2 regions of the Mesorhizobium sp. B2-1-3 genome follow, and region 2 is predicted to be linked to the other one. Evidence: riboswitches for the same ligand, from Rfam matches in the RefSeq annotation. Region 2 holds a riboswitch; the other holds the start of a gene.

Region 1 (7,687 bases), on a different contig from region 2:
ATCGAGCCTGCGGATCTCGACGGCCTGGCCGCGCAGGCTTTTCAGTTGCGTGCCGATCAGGGCCAGGCCGTTCTTCAGCGTCGCCTCGCCACTGGCGTCGAGCGGCGGCAGGACGCGGCCCCCGATCGCATCGGGGTCGATCTCCAGATCGCCGAAGCTGCCGATATAGTCGATATCCCTGCCGTTCGGCTGCAGCTGGCCCGCCGCCTTGCCGGCGCTGAACAGTTGCACCGGATCGGTGTCGTCGGCCGGATCGGTCTGGCCGGACAGGCCCTCGGCCGTGAGCGAAATGCGTCGCGGCAGCGGCCATGAGAGCTTGACGTTGGCCTTAAGATCATCCCAGTCGATCCACAGCGGCACCATGCCCGGAACCGAGGTCCTGAGCGGACCGCGCAGGTCCGCGACCGGCGACAGCGGCTGGATGATCTGGGCGACGGCGTTGAAGGAGCCGGCAGAGGCGGCAAGGTTCTTGGCGTCGTCCTCATAAGCAAGATTGTCGCAGGAGACGGCGAAGCTCAGGGGATAACCGCTGACCTGGAGATTGGCGCAGCCGGCCTCGATGCCACTCTTGTTGAGCGTGGCGATCGCCTTGTCGGCTTCGCTCCGGACCCTGTCGGCGAGATAGAACCAGCCGCCGCTGTAGATGGCGAACAGCGCGATGACAAACGCTGCAAGCCAGAACAGGCGGCGGCGATGCTTCGGCTGGCGTTCGTCAGTGGACGTCATGCTGCGGTTCTCGTTCACGCATGGGGGCTGTGGGCGGGCTGTCGATTCTGGCAACGACAATAGGTAGACAGAGATGGACGGAAAAAACACCGATTCCGGTGTGGTGTTGCCATTCTTACGCAATCAGGCACGGCGATATGGGCGATTTTTGGGTGTTTGGCTATGGTTCGTTGATATGGCGGCCGGGGTTCGCGCATGTCGAGACAAGGCGGGCGCGCCTGCATGGCTATCGTCGCGCGCTGTGCGTCTATTTCCTTCGTGCATCGCGGCACGCGGGAACGTCCGGGGCTGGTGCTCGGCCTTGACCGCGGGGGTTCCTGCGTCGGGCTGGCTTTCCGGGTGCCGGGCTACGATCAGCGCGCTCAGGCCGATCCCGACGGCTTGCCGGTCGCCGATCTCACGGCTTTCGATGCCGTGCTGGCCGATGTGCGCTGGCCGGGTGCGGCAGCGCTGGCGCTCAGCGCCGCGCGCGCTGCCGGCCGCCCCGGGATCCTCGATGCCGACACCGCGCCATTGGCAGTGCTGGAGCGGCTGTTGCCGCTCGCCTCGCACATCGTCGCCTCCGAACCGGCGGCGCGCATCGTCTGCGGCCAGGCGGTGGACCCGCAGACCGCATGCGCCGACCTTGCCTCGTGCACCGACGCTTTCGTCGCGGTAACCGCCGGCGGGGCTGGAACCTGGTGGCATGACAGGCAGGCCGGTTGCGTACGCCACGTCGCTGCGCCAAGGGTCAAGGTGGTGGATACGCTGGCAGCCGGCGACGTCTTTCATGGCGCATTCGCAGCCGGATTGGCGCAAGCCATGCCGATCGAGCAGGCGCTACGCTTTGCCAGCGCGGCCGCGGCGCTCAAATGCCAGCGCTTCGGCGGCAGGCTGGGCGCGCCCGATCGTGCCGAGACACTGGCGATGATGGCGGCGACCTGGCCTGAAGGAGCCTAGTTTTTCGCCGGATGCTCGACCGCCTGGCGACCGAAATCCGGCACGTCGATGTCCTGGCCGGCCTCGATGATCGAGCGTCGCACGGCGCGGGTGCGGGTGAACAGGTCGAACAGCTTGTCGCCGTCGCCCCAGCGGATCGCCCGCTGCAGAAAAGCCAGATCCTCCGAGAACCGCGCCAGCATTTCCAGGATCGCGTCCTTGTTGTGCAGGCACACGTCCCGCCACATGGTCGGATCGGAGGCGGCGAGGCGCGTGAAGTCGCGGAAACCGGAAGCGGAATATTTGATGACTTCCGTCTTGGTCACCGATTCTAGGTCATCGGCGGTGCCGACGATGTTGTAGGCGATGATGTGCGGCAAATGCGAGACGATGGCCAGCGTCATGTCGTGATGCTGCGGATCCATCGTGTCGATGTTGGCGCCACAACGGCGCCAGAATTCGGAAAGCCTTTCCAGCGCGTCCGGATCCGTGTCCGGCAGCGGGGTGAAAATGCACCAGCGGTTGTCGAACAGATCGGCGAAACCGGCATCGGGCCCAGATTTCTCCGTGCCGGCCAGCGGATGGCCGGGAATGAAATGCACCCCACCGGGTATATGCGGCTGCATCTGTGCGATCACGGAAGCCTTGGTCGAGCCGACATCGGTGACGATGGCGCCCCTCTTCAGCGCCGGCGCGATCTCCTGAGCCACCGCGCCGGACGAGCCGACCGGCACCGAGACGATGACAAGGTCGGCATCGCGGACCGCTTCCTTGGCATCTATGGCGTAGGAGGAGCCCAGCCCAAGCTCTTGCGCCCGCACCAGCGTCGCGGCGCTGCGCGTCGAGATGGCGACATGGCCGGCCAGGCCCTCGCGGCGGATGACGCGGGCCAGCGACGAGCCGATCAGGCCGATACCGACCAGCGCGATCTTTTCGAACATCGGTGATGCCATGGCGTTCTAGCTTTTCAGGAATGTCGTGAGTGCCGCGACAACGCCGCGATTGGCCTCTTCGGTGCCGACCGTCATACGCAGTGCGTTGGGAAAGCCATAGCCCGAAACACGCCGCAGTATGTAGCCGCGCTGGGTGAGATAATCGTCCGCCGCCGCGGCCGAATGCTTGCCGTCGTCGGGAAAATGAATGAGGAGGAAATTGCCGACGCTCGGCGTCACCCGCAACCCGAGCCCGGTCATCTGTTCGCTCAGCCAGGCCAGCCAGGTCTCGTTATGCGCGACGCTGCGCTCGATATGGGCGCGGTCGCGGACGGCGGCGATGCCGGCCTCGATCGCCGTCGCATTGACGTTGAAGGGACCGCGTATGCGGTTGATCGCGTCGACGATGTGCATCGGCCCATACATCCATCCGATCCGCGCCCCGCCAAGTCCGATCTTGGAGAAGGTGCGGGTCATGACCACGTTCTGAGAGCTGCCCGCGAGCTCGATGCCGGCCTCATAGTCGTTGCGCCTGACATATTCGGCATAGGCGGCATCGAGCACCAGAAGCACGTTCTTCGGCAGGCCGGCATGCAGGCGGCGCACCTCCTGGAACGGCACGTAAGTGCCGGTTGGATTGTTGGGATTGGCGAGGAACACGATCTTCGTACGTGGCGTGACGGCCGCCAGGATCGCATCGATGTCGGCGCGCTCCTCGGTCTCCTTGACCGCGACAGGCGTCGCCCCCGCCGACTGGATGTAGATCTTGTAGACCATGAAGGCGTGTTCGGTGAATATGGCCTCGTCGCCGGGGGCGAGATAAGTCTGCGCCAGCAGGCCGAGGATCTCGTCGGAGCCGTTGGAACAGATGATGTTCTGTGCGTTCAGACCATGCACCTCGGCGATTGCTTCGCGCAGGCGCCGGGCGGTGCCGTCGGGATAGACGTCGAGCTTGGCGGCGACCTCGCGCGCGGCCTCGATTGCCTTCGGCGAGGGGCCGAGCGGGTTCTCGTTCGACGACAGCTTGTGGACCTTGTCCACCCCGGCGGGGGCCGAGCTCTTGCCCGGCACATAGGCCTGGATGTCCATGATGCCCGCGCGCGGGGTTGGACGTGCCTTGTCCGAGGTCTGGCTCATATCGCAAAATCCGTCGAGAACGCCTCCATCCTGGAAGCCGCTGCGGAAATACAAGCCATGGCCGGCAATGTCGAGAGGTGGCAGTGGTGCCAGCAAGCGGCATTGACGGCGAGGCAGGTGAGTTCTAGAAGGGCATCGACAGTTCCGTGGTGATTTGGCCGGTCGGCTTGCAGCCACGTTAAACAATTCGCTAAAGGGCCGTTTGCGCGACGTAACCGGCTTTGCGAAGGCAATGCCGGTTTTTTGTTGTCCGCGATCGGCCGGACGAACGCATCGGCGGCGCGGAGATCGGCAGCGATTTCCGCAAAGGCAAGGTGCAGCAAGAGAGACGAGATGGCCGCTCAGCGCGCTGGCAGAACCAACAACGAGGCAGACCAACCGTCGAGCCCGGTCGTGCGCTTCGGCGCCGACAAGCCGCTCAAGCTCGACGCCGGCACGCTGCTGTCGCCGTTCCAGATCGCCTACCAGACCTACGGCACGCTGAATGACGCCCGTTCCAACGCCATTCTCGTCTGCCACGCATTGACCGGCGACCAGCATGTGGCCAGCACCAATCCGGTGACCGGCAAGCCGGGTTGGTGGGAAGTGCTGATCGGGCCCGGCAAGATCATCGACACCAACCGCTTCTTCGTCATCTGCTCAAACGTCATCGGCGGCTGCCTCGGTTCCACCGGTCCGGCCTCCACCAATCCCGCCACCGGCAAGCCCTATGGGCTCGACCTTCCGGTCATCACCATCCGCGACATGGTGCGTGCCCAGCAGATGCTGATCGACCATTTCGGCATCGAAAAACTGTTTTGCGTGCTCGGCGGGTCGATGGGCGGCATGCAGGTGCTGCAATGGGCGTCGAGCTATCCGGAGCGTGTTTTCTCGGCGCTGCCGATCGCCACCGGCGCGCGTCATTCCTCGCAGAACATCGCTTTCCACGAGGTCGGCCGGCAGGCCGTGATGGCGGACCCAGAATGGCATGGCGGCAAGTATTTCGACCACGGCAAACGCCCGGAAAAGGGGCTCGCCGTGGCGCGCATGGCCGCCCACATCACCTACCTGTCGGAAGCCGCCTTGCACCGGAAGTTCGGCCGCAACCTGCAGGACCGCGAAGCTCTGACCTTCGGCTTCGACGCCGACTTCCAGATCGAGAGCTATCTGCGTCACCAGGGCATGACTTTCGTCGACCGCTTCGACGCCAATTCCTATCTCTACATGACGCGGTCCATGGACTATTTCGACCTCGCCGCCGACCATGGCGGCAGGCTGGCCGATGCTTTTGCCGGCACCAAGACACGCTTCTGCCTGGTTTCGTTCACCTCGGATTGGCTGTTTCCGACAGAGGAGAGCCGCTCGATCGTCCATGCGCTGAATGCCGCCGGCGCGTCGGTGTCCTTCGTCGAGATCGAGACCGATCGCGGGCACGACGCCTTCCTGCTTGACGAGCCGGAACTGTTCGCCGCCATCAATGGCTTCATCGGCTCGGCCGCGCGAGCGAGAGGGCTCGGTGCATGACCCCGCAAAATTGCAGACCTGTCCATCAAGGGTCACGCACCACGACAAGGGGCAAGCCATGAGCGTCAACCGCGCCCAGCGCGTCGATCTCGAGGTGATCGCCGGTCTGATCCCGCCGCAATCGCGGGTGCTGGACGTCGGCTCCGGCGACGGCTCGCTGCTCGAGCTTTTGCAGGAAACCAAGCAGATCGACGGCCGCGGACTGGAGCTGTCGCAGCGCGGTGTCAACGAATGCGTGGCGCGCGGCCTTTCCGTCGTTCAGGGCGACGCCGACAAGGATCTCGAATTCTATCCCGACAAGGGTTTTGATTTCGTCGTCCTGTCGCAGACCTTGCAGGCGACCCGCAACCCGAAGCTCGTTCTCGACGAACTGCTCAGGATCGGCGAACACGCCATCGTTTCCTTCCCCAATTTCGGCCACTGGCGGGTGCGCCTGTCGCTGTTCGTCAGGGGCCGCATGCCGGTGACCAAGGACCTGCCCTATTCCTGGTACGACACGCCGAACATCCACTTCTGCACCATCCGCGACTTCGTCAATCTGTGCGAGGAGCTTGGCGCGACCGTGGAAAGGGCGACCGCGCTCGACGCCAACGGCCAGAAGATCGGCCTGTCAATGCCATGGTGGTTCTGGAACTTCTTCGGCCAGCAAGCGGTGTTCTTGTTGAAGCGATAGGGGCCATCCCGGAGGTGGCTATGACACCCCCTTTTCGGGCGAAGTCGAGCTGCAGGCTGATCTCTGCGACGAAGGTCATCAGCAGGTTGGGACGCATAGCCCGGCGAAGGCTCAGCGATCGAGCTCCGGGAAATACGGATCCGACAAGAACCGTCTGTCGCGTTCGCCTTGCAGGCAGTCGATCGGAGCCTCGGCTTCGGCGGGAATGATCCTGGTCTCGTTCTGAACGCCGCTCACTTCGAGGATCAACTTGCGCCGGATCGCCGTCGAGAATTCGGCGGCTGTATAAATCGGCAGCACGAAGGAGCCCGGCCCGCCGGTTACGCACTGGGCGTAATACCGGTCGAGATGGCTGAAGGTGGGCGATGGATTGATCAGGATCGGCAGGCCGTTGATGACGATGCCTCTGGCGTTTGCCGCATCCCGCGTGGCGGTGACGGGCAGCCCGATATTGTTTGGTCCGTCACCGGAAATATCGATGACGCTGCGTTCGCTTTCGTAAGCGGTGCGGTCGAAGAGCCCCGCGCCGAAGGCGAGCGCGCCGGAGATCGACGTGCCGCGGAAGCTGCGGAACGGACGGGCCGCTATCTTGTCGGCAAAGGCGTTGGCGCTCTCGGCGCCGTCGATGACCTGCCAGCCGATGAGCGCGTCGTCGCGCACGGTGCCGGCCCATTCGAAATAGGTGAGCGCGATGCGACCGGCGTTCCCGGCGCGGACCGCCTTGACGAAGTCGGGATGACGCAGCGCCTCCACATAGCCGGCGCGCTGCAGGGCGAACTCCTTCTCGTCCATCGACAATGAGATATCGACCGCCAGCACCAATTCGACGTCAACGGCCAGGCTGTCCGGCGCAGGCGCAGTCACGGCGGCCTCGGTGCAGGCCAGGCAGGCAAGCAGGCTGAGAGCATCAAGCATGGCCGGCTCAAGCTATGTTTCCGGTGCGATCTTCCCTCGCGATCACGGCGAAATAAAGCTGCCACGTGGCGTGGCGCGGGCTGGTCCGAATAGATGCCGGAAGTGCTATTTCTTGGGGCGAGGAGCGGCCGGCGGCGGCTCGATCGCGCCTGCCCTTATGCGCGCGGGCTTCAGAGCCGGCACGCCGGACGCCTTCACGATGGTCAGTGCGCGCGGGAAGAATTGATTGTTGTGCTGGCCGCGGCCTATATTGAAGATCGTCGCCCCGCCCAGCCGCTTCTCCAGCATCGACAACACCCGCCGCAGTGTCGGTCCGTCGAAGGCATCGAGAGCCTCATCGATGATCACCCATTTTGGTTGGCGCAGCACGAGGCGGGCAAAGGCCAGCAGGCGCAGTTCGTCGTCGGCCAGTTCATGCTCCCAGCGCGCGCTGCGGCCGAGCGACGACGACAGGTGTTCCAGGCCGATCTCGGCCAGCACGGCTGAGATATCGGCATCGCTTGCCGGCGCAACCCCGTCCACGCGGTCGAGCACTTCGCGCAGCGTGGCGGTTGGGAAGTAAGGCGTGCGCGGCACGAAGATGGGCGTCTCTCCCGCCGGCATGCCGATGCGCCCGCTCCCCCATGGCCACAGGCCGGCAATGGCGCGAAAGAACAGCGTCTTGCCCGCGCCAGGCTCGCCGGTGAGCATGACGCGTTCGCCGGCGTGGATCTCGACATGCTGGTCGGCGAGCCTCGTGCAGCCCTCCGGCGAGGCCACTTCGAGTTTCTCGAAGGTCAGCTTGCCGTTTGCATTCTCGCCGAATTCGATGCGCCTTTCCTGGCCGTGCAGCACATCGGTCTCATCCAGCGCAATGCGGAAATCGGCGACGCGCATCAGCGTC
Region 2 (7,687 bases):
CAGGGCCGGTGGTGATGGCTGGCAGACGCGCATGAACGAAGCGTTGCGCAAAGCGGCAGGCCTGTAATCCTCGGTCTGCCACCAGTCCTCATCGGGCCTTCAACGCCTGCGCGATGTCGTCCAGCAAATCGTCGGTATCTTCCAACCCGACCGACAGCCTGAGCGTGCCGGGTCCGATGCCGAGCTCGGCGCGCGCTTCGTCGCTGAGGTTCTTGTGCGTCGTCGTCGCCGGATGGGTGATCAGGCTTTTGGCGTCACCGAGATTGTTCGAGATCAGGACGATGTCGAGCGCGTTCTGCAAGGCGAAGGCACCCTGCTTGCCGCCCTTGACGTCAAAGCAGATCAGGGTGGAACCGCCCGACATCTGCTTCTTCACGACGTCAGCCTGCGGATGGTCGGCGCGCCCGGGATAGATCACGCGGGCGATCTCCGGCTGCTCGGCCAGGAAATCGGCGATCTTGCCGGCGCTCTCCGTCTGCTGGCGCACGCGCAGCGGCAGCGTTTCCAGGCCCTTCAGCAGCGTCCAGGCATTGAACGGTGACAGGCTGGGGCCGGTATGGCGGAAATAATCGTGCAGGTTCTCGTCGATCCACTTCTTGTCCGACAGAATGACGCCGCCGAGACATCGGCCCTGGCCATCGATGTGCTTGGTCGCCGAATAGACCACGATATGCGCGCCGAGCTGCAACGGCTTCTGCTGCAGCGGCGTGGCGAAGACATTGTCCACGACCAGCCGCGCGCCGATCGAATTGGCAAGCGAAGCGACGGCGGCGATGTCCACCACCTCAAGCGTCGGGTTGGTCGGGCTTTCCAGGAAAAACAGCTTGGTGTTGGGCCGAACCGCCTTTTCCCAATTGGCGATGTCGGTGCCGTCGACCAGCGTCGCCTCGATGCCGTAGCGCGGCGCCAGCGTCTCGACCACCCAGCGGCAGGAGCCGAACAGGGCGCGCGCCGCAACGATATGATCGCCGGCCTTGACGCTGCACAGGAGGGCTGCCGTCACCGCCGCCATGCCGGACGCGGTGGCGCGCGCGTCCTCGGCGCCTTCGAGCGCGCACATGCGCTTCTCGAACATGTCGACGGTCGGATTGGCGTAGCGCGAATAGATGAAGCCCGGTTCCTCGCCCTTGAAGCGGGCTTCGGCGGCTTGGGCCGTCTCATAGACATAGCCTTGGGTCAGGTATATCGCCTCGGAAGTCTCGCCGAAGCCGGAACGCAGGGTTCCGCCATGCACGAGTGCGGTCTGAGGCTTCCAGTTGCGCGTCTTGCTCGTCATCGTCCTATCCAAACACAAAAAAACCGGCCGCGAAAAAGTCGCAACCGGTCCATGCGGCCTTGCGGCCCGACGGTCCTTTAGCGACTTGTTTAACGTGGCTGCAAGCCGACCGGCCAAATCACCACGGGATAACGACCCTTTAGACCCGCGCCACGCTTGCGTCAATTGCCGGCTTCATTAAGAGATTTGTACCAGCAGAGCGGAGCCAGACTTTGCGGCAGACAGGAATTCTTCCCGATCAGGACATTGCGGCGCTGTTCCAGTCCGGCGCGCTGAAGTCGTCGCGTGCGCTCGACGCCGACCAGATCCAGCCGGCCAGCCTTGATCTGAGGCTCGGCGACAAGGCGTGGCGGGTGCGCGCGTCCTTCCTGCCGGGTCCCAACCACAAGGTCAGTGAAAAACTCGACCGGCTGAAGCTGCACGAGATCAGCCTGGCCGACGGCGCCGTTCTGGAAACCGGCTGCGTCTACATCGTGCCCCTGCTCGAAAGCCTGGCGCTGCCGGCGGAAATTTCGGCGTCCGCCAATCCCAAGAGCTCGACCGGGCGGCTCGATATCTTCACCCGCGTGATGACCGATCGCGGCCACGAGTTCGACAAGATCGCCGCCGGCTATCATGGTCCGCTCTATCTCGAAGTCAGCCCACGCACCTTCCCGATCGTCGTGCGCGCCGGCTCGCGCCTTTCGCAGATACGCTTCCGCACCGGCAATGCGCTGCTCTCGGAAGCAGAGTTGCATCAATTGCACCGGGCCGAAATGCTGGTCGCCACCGAACCGCCGAACATCTCCGGCGGCGGCATCGCATTGTCGATCGATCTCAACGGCGACAGTGACGGGCTGGTCGGCTATCGCGGCAAACACCATACCGGCCTCGTCGATGTCGACAAACGCGCGGCGCAGGAGATCGTCGACTTCTGGGAGCCGATCCACAAGAGCGGCGCCGGCGAGCTGGTGCTCGATCCGGACGAGTTCTACATCCTCGTCAGCCAGGAAGCGGTGCATGTGCCGCCGCTCTACGCGGCCGAAATGACGCCCTTCGATCCGCTGGTGGGCGAGTTCCGTGTCCACTATGCCGGCTTCTTCGATCCGGGTTTCGGCCATTCGGCGGCCGGCGGCACCGGCAGCCGCGCCGTGCTCGAAGTGCGCAGCCATGAGGTGCCGTTCATCCTCGATCATGGCCAGATCGTCGGCCGGCTGGTCTACGAGCATATGCTGAAGCGGCCGCAGGCGCTTTACGGCACCGAGCTCGGCTCGAACTACCAGGCGCAGGGCCTGAAGCTGTCCAAGCACTTTCGCGCCGCGCCCTGAACGCTCATCACCGTCAGGCAAGATACTTGCCTGCGCCGGCTCGCCATGCTTGGCTGCCTCGCCGGCCGCCGACGTGGCGGCGCTCAAGGGGAATGAAAATGCAGATTTCGAAATGGATAATATCGGCGGCGGCCGCCGCCATGCTGACGCTTGGTGCCGGCGCCCTGTCGGCGCATGCGGCGGAGAAAATCAAGATCGGCACCGAGGGAGCCTATCCGCCGTTCAACACCATCACGCCCGACGGCAAGGTCGAGGGCTTCGACATCGACATCGCCAACGCCTTGTGCGCGCAGATGAAGGTCGAATGCGAGATCGTCACCCAGGACTGGGACGGCATTATCCCGGCGCTGCAGGCCAAGAAGTTCGACGCCATCATCGCTTCGATGAGCATCACCGAGGAGCGCAAGAAGCAGGTCGCGTTCACCCACAAATATTATACGACGCCGCTGTCGCTCGTCGCCCTGAAGGACAGCGACATCGCCTCGACCGAACCGGCGGCACTCACCGGCAAGACGGTCGGCGCCCAGGCGGCGACCACGCAGGCCAATTACGCCCAGGACGTCTATGGCAAGGCCGGCGCCGAAGCGAAGCTCTATCCGACCCAGGAAGAGGCAATCACCGATCTCCAGAACGGCCGCCTCGACGCCGTCCTTTCCGACAAGTTCGTGCTGATGGACTGGATGAAGAAGGCGAGCGACGGTTGCTGCAAGATGGTCGGTGACGTCAAGGGCACCGAGACCGAAGCCGGCATTGCCGTGCGTCTCGAGGATACGGCGCTGCGCGACAAGCTCAACGCAGCCATTGACGCCATCGTCGCCGACGGCACCTACAAGAAGATCCAGGACAAGTATTTCGACTTCGATATTTATTGAGATGGAAGCTGCCGATCTCCTCCCACCAGGGAGGAGATCACGCTCATCTCACAGCGCCTTCACCGCCACCTTCACCGGCTGTTCGATTTCGAGCGGATTGCGCAGCGGCAGGCCGAAATCGCCGGCCTCGATCTCGAACACGTCGCCGGCCTCGGTCTTGATGCCGTCGGCGAAGGACAGGGTCGCGGTGCCGAACATGTGCACATGCACGTCGCCCGGCTGGCGGAAAGCCGAATATTTGAAATGGTGGTGTTCGAGATTGGCGATGGTGTGCGACATGTTCGCTTCGCCCGACAGGAACGGCTTTTCCCACATCAACTTGCTGTCGCGCCAGATGCGTGAGGAGCCCCTGATGTCGGCGGGCAGGTCGCCGACCAGGATCTCCGGTCCGAAGGAAGCGTTGCGCAGCTTGGAATGGGCGAGAAAGAGGTAGTTCACGCGTTCGGTCACATGATCGGAAAATTCGTTGGACAGCGTGAAGCCGACCCGGAACGGCGCGCCGTCGTCGCCGATGACATAGATGCCGGCAACCTCGGGCTCCTCGCCGGCATCCTTGGCGAAGGCCGGCGACAGGAGCGCGGCACCCGGCGCCACGGCCATCGTGCCATTGCCCTTGTAGAACCATTCCGGCTGCACCCCGATCTGGCCTTTCGCGGGTTTGCCGCCTTCCAGCCCCATGCGGAACATCTTCATGGAATCGGTGAGCTGCTCCTCGCCGTCGGTGCTGAGCTTCTTGTGCATGGAATCGCGCGTCGCCGCCGAGCCGAGATGCGTTAGCCCCGTGCCGGTCAGATGCAGATGCGCCGGATCGGGATGATTGATCGGCGACAGCAGCCGCCCCTTCTTGTAGGCGGCGTCGAGATCGACGGTCTCGCCAAGTCCCTTGCGTTCGATCAGCGCGGCAAGGCCCACGCCGGTACGAGCGGCTTCCATCGCCAGCGAATAGACGCTGCGCGCGCCGTTGATGATCCGGGTCTTGCCGCCCGTGCGTGCAACGACACGGATTGTCTCGGCGTCGTCGAGAATCTGCGAGATCAGCATGATCAGTCCTCTCTCATATCTTGGCATGGCTGCCTTCTGGCAAACCCTGACCTGCGCGGCTCGGACTGGCCGTGCCACGGGTTGAACTCGTCGTCCGGATTGCGCTCGCGAGCTCGGTCCTGAAGGACTTTTTCAAGCCGGCGAATTGCCGGCAGCGCCGCGACCGTATGCCTCCTGCTTGCCTCGCCTGAAGCCTGTTCAGGCCTTGTTCTTGTTGTAGACGTCGAAGATCACGGCGCCGAGCAGCACCAGGCCCTTGACCACTTGCTGCCAGTCGACATTGACGCCCATGATCGACATGCCGTTGTTCATCACGCCCATGATGAAGCCGCCGACCACCGCGCCGATGACCTGACCGACGCCGCCCATCGCCGAGGCGCCGCCGATGAACACCGCGGCGATGACGTCGAGCTCGCTGCCGAGGCCTGCCGCCGGCACGGCCTGGCCAAGGCGTGCCGCGATGATCAGGCCGCCAAGCGCCGACAGCACGCCCATATTGACGAACACGTAAAGCGTCAGGCGCTCGGTCTTGATGCCCGACAGCTGCGCGGCCTTGGCATTGCCGCCCATCGCATAGATGCGGCGGCCGATCGTCATGCGCTTGGTGACGAAGACGAACAGCGAGATCAGCAGGCCCATGACGAGCAGCACCACCGGCAGGCCCCGATAGCTGGCGAACTGGTAGACCAGGAACAGCGCCAGCGCGCTGCCGACCAGCGTCTTGATGACGAACAGGGTAAAGGGCTCGGCCTCATAGCCGTGGCGTTCGCGTTTGCGTCGCGTCCGCAGCCCGAAATAGGCATAGGCCAGCACGGCGATCAGGCCCAGCACGATCGTCGTCATGTGCAGCGTCAGGCCGCTGCCCATAATCGTCTTGCCGGCTGCATTCACCGTTGGCGGGATCAGCGTCAGCGGTCCGATGACATCTGGAATGAAGCCGGAGCTGAGTGCCTTGAACTCGGGCGGCAGCGGCCCGACCGAAGATCCGCCGCCGAGCAGCGCCTGGCAGATGCCGCGGAAGATCAGCATGCCGGCCAGCGTCACGATGAAGCTCGGTATTCGATGGTAGGCGATCCAGTAGCCTTGCGCCGCGCCGATGAGGCCGCCCACGATCAGGCAGACGATGGAGACCACCAGCGGGTTGCTGAATATGCCGAGAGGCCAGATCACCATCATCATCGCCGCCAGCGCGCCGATGAAGCCGGCCACGGACCCCACGCTGAGGTCGATATGGCCCGATACGATGACCAGCAGCATGCCGAGCGCCATCACGATGATGAAGGAGTTCTGCTGCACCAGATTGCTCAGGTTCACCGGCTTGAACAGCGTTCCCGAGGTGGTGAACTGGAAGAACACCATGATGGCGATCAGCGCCAGGATCAGGCCGTATTCGCGCAGGTTCGTCGCCAGCGCCGATACGGCGATGCGTGGACGCTGCCCTACATCTTCGGCGACGTTGCTTTGCGGGGCGGGGGCGCTTTCCGTGCTCATGCTGCTTTTCCTTCTCCCCGAACGATGGCGCGCATTATTCTTTCTTGGCTTGCGTCCGCCGCGGGCATTTCGCCGACGATGCGGCCTTCGTTCATGACATAGATGCGGTCGGTGATGCCGAGCAGTTCTGGCATTTCCGACGAGATGACCACGATCGCCTTACCTTCGGCCGCAAGGCGCGCGATGATCGTATAGATTTCATATTTGGCGCCGACATCGATGCCGCGCGTCGGCTCGTCCAGGATCAGCACTTCCGGGTCGGCGAACAGCCATTTCGACAGCACCACCTTCTGCTGGTTGCCGCCGGAAAGATTGCCGGTCATCTGATAGACGCTGGAGGCGCGGATGTTGGTCTGCTTGCGATAGTCGTTGGCGACGGCAAGCTCGCGCAAATCGTCGATCACGCTGTGGCGCGACACGCCGCCGAGATTGGCCAGCGTAATGTTGTGCTTGATATGGTCGATGAGATTGAGGCCGTAGGTCTTGCGATCCTCGGTCACATAGGCAATGCCGTGTTCGACCGCCCTGCTCACAGAGGAGACGTCGATCGGCTTGCCCTTGAGCAGCACCTCGCCGGTGATGCGGCGCCCATAGGAGCGGCCGAACAGGCTCATGGCGAATTCGGTTCGCCCGGCGCCCATCAGCCCGGCAATGCCGACCACCTCGCCCTTGCGCACATTGATGTCGATGCCCTTGATCACCTGCCGCTCGGCATGGAGCGGGTGATAGACCGACCAGTTCTTCACCTCGAACACGACCTCGCCGATATCGGGCTCGCGCGGCGGATAGCGGTCGTCGAGCGAACGGCCGACCATCGAGGTGATGATGCGGTCTTCCGAGATGTCCTTCCTGGACAGCGTCTCGATGGTTCGTCCGTCGCGGATGACGGTCACCTTGTCGGCGACCCGGTTCACCTCGTTGAGCTTGTGCGAGATCAGGATCGAGGTCATGCCTTGTCGCTTGAATTCGAGCAGAAGGTCGAGCAGCGCCTGGCTGTCCTTTTCGCTGAGCGACGCCGTCGGCTCGTCGAGGATCAGGAGCTTGACCTCCTTGCTCAGCGCCTTGGCGATTTCGACCAGCTGCTGCTTGCCGACACCGATATTGGTGATCAGCGTCTTGGGGTCCTCCTTGAGGCCCACCTTCTTCAGCAGGGCGCTGGTGCGCGCCTCGTTGGCATTCCAGTCGATGACGCCGTATCGGGCGTGTTCGTTGCCGAGGAAGATGTTTTCGGCGATCGACAGCATCGGCACCAGCGCAAGCTCCTGGTGGATGATGACGATGCCCTTGCGTTCGCTGTCATGAATGCCTTTGAACTGGCATTCCTGGCCCTGAAAGATGATCTGGCCGTCATAGGTGCCGGAGGGATAGACGCCCGACAGCACCTTCATGAGCGTCGATTTGCCGGCGCCGTTCTCGCCGACCACGGCGTGGATCTCGCCTTCCTCGACCCGAAGGTTGACGTTCGACAGCGCCTTGACGCCGGGAAACGTCTTGGTGATGTCCTGCATCTCCAAAATCGTCGAGGCCATGGGTAAAGTGCTCCTGCGAGACCCGCAACAATACCGGGGTCGCTGGTGAACGAAAAGGGGCCCTGCGTTGCGCAGGACCCCTGGCTATACAACCGAATTTACTTCAGTTCGTCGGCCTTGATGTAGCCGGAGTCGACGACCAGGGCCTGGTAGTTCGACTTGTCGACCTCA

What was found. Region 2 has a riboswitch for S-adenosylmethionine ahead of FJ973_RS21755 (O-succinylhomoserine sulfhydrylase). Riboswitches for the same ligand answer to the same signal wherever they lie in the genome.
Positions count from the first base shown of each region.
Region 1: linked by a shared signal. The riboswitch ahead of FJ973_RS24485 (homoserine O-acetyltransferase) and the one ahead of FJ973_RS21755 (O-succinylhomoserine sulfhydrylase) in region 2 are both predicted to bind S-adenosylmethionine.

Region 1 covers NZ_VFWL01000018.1:33,897-41,583, reverse strand. The annotation lists gene FJ973_RS24505 (DUF2125 domain-containing protein) at 1-726, opposite strand, end outside; gene FJ973_RS31780 (gamma-glutamylcyclotransferase) at 747-1,031, shown strand; gene FJ973_RS24500 (PfkB family carbohydrate kinase) at 949-1,665, shown strand; gene FJ973_RS24495 (prephenate/arogenate dehydrogenase family protein) at 1,662-2,597, opposite strand; gene hisC (histidinol-phosphate transaminase) at 2,604-3,713, opposite strand; SAM riboswitch at 3,850-3,927, shown strand; gene FJ973_RS24485 (homoserine O-acetyltransferase) at 4,047-5,216, shown strand; gene metW (methionine biosynthesis protein MetW) at 5,275-5,889, shown strand; gene FJ973_RS24475 (DUF1194 domain-containing protein) at 6,001-6,804, opposite strand; gene FJ973_RS24470 (ABC transporter ATP-binding protein/permease) at 6,910-7,687, opposite strand, start outside.
Region 2 covers NZ_VFWL01000014.1:88,463-96,149, forward strand. The annotation lists gene FJ973_RS21750 (BrnA antitoxin family protein) at 1-67, shown strand, start outside; gene FJ973_RS21755 (O-succinylhomoserine sulfhydrylase) at 89-1,276, opposite strand; SAM riboswitch at 1,334-1,411, opposite strand; gene FJ973_RS21760 (2'-deoxycytidine 5'-triphosphate deaminase) at 1,489-2,583, shown strand; gene FJ973_RS21765 (ABC transporter substrate-binding protein) at 2,682-3,455, shown strand; gene araD1 (AraD1 family protein) at 3,504-4,496, opposite strand; gene mmsB (multiple monosaccharide ABC transporter permease) at 4,695-5,987, opposite strand; gene mmsA (multiple monosaccharide ABC transporter ATP-binding protein) at 5,984-7,516, opposite strand; gene chvE (multiple monosaccharide ABC transporter substrate-binding protein) at 7,615-7,687, opposite strand, start outside.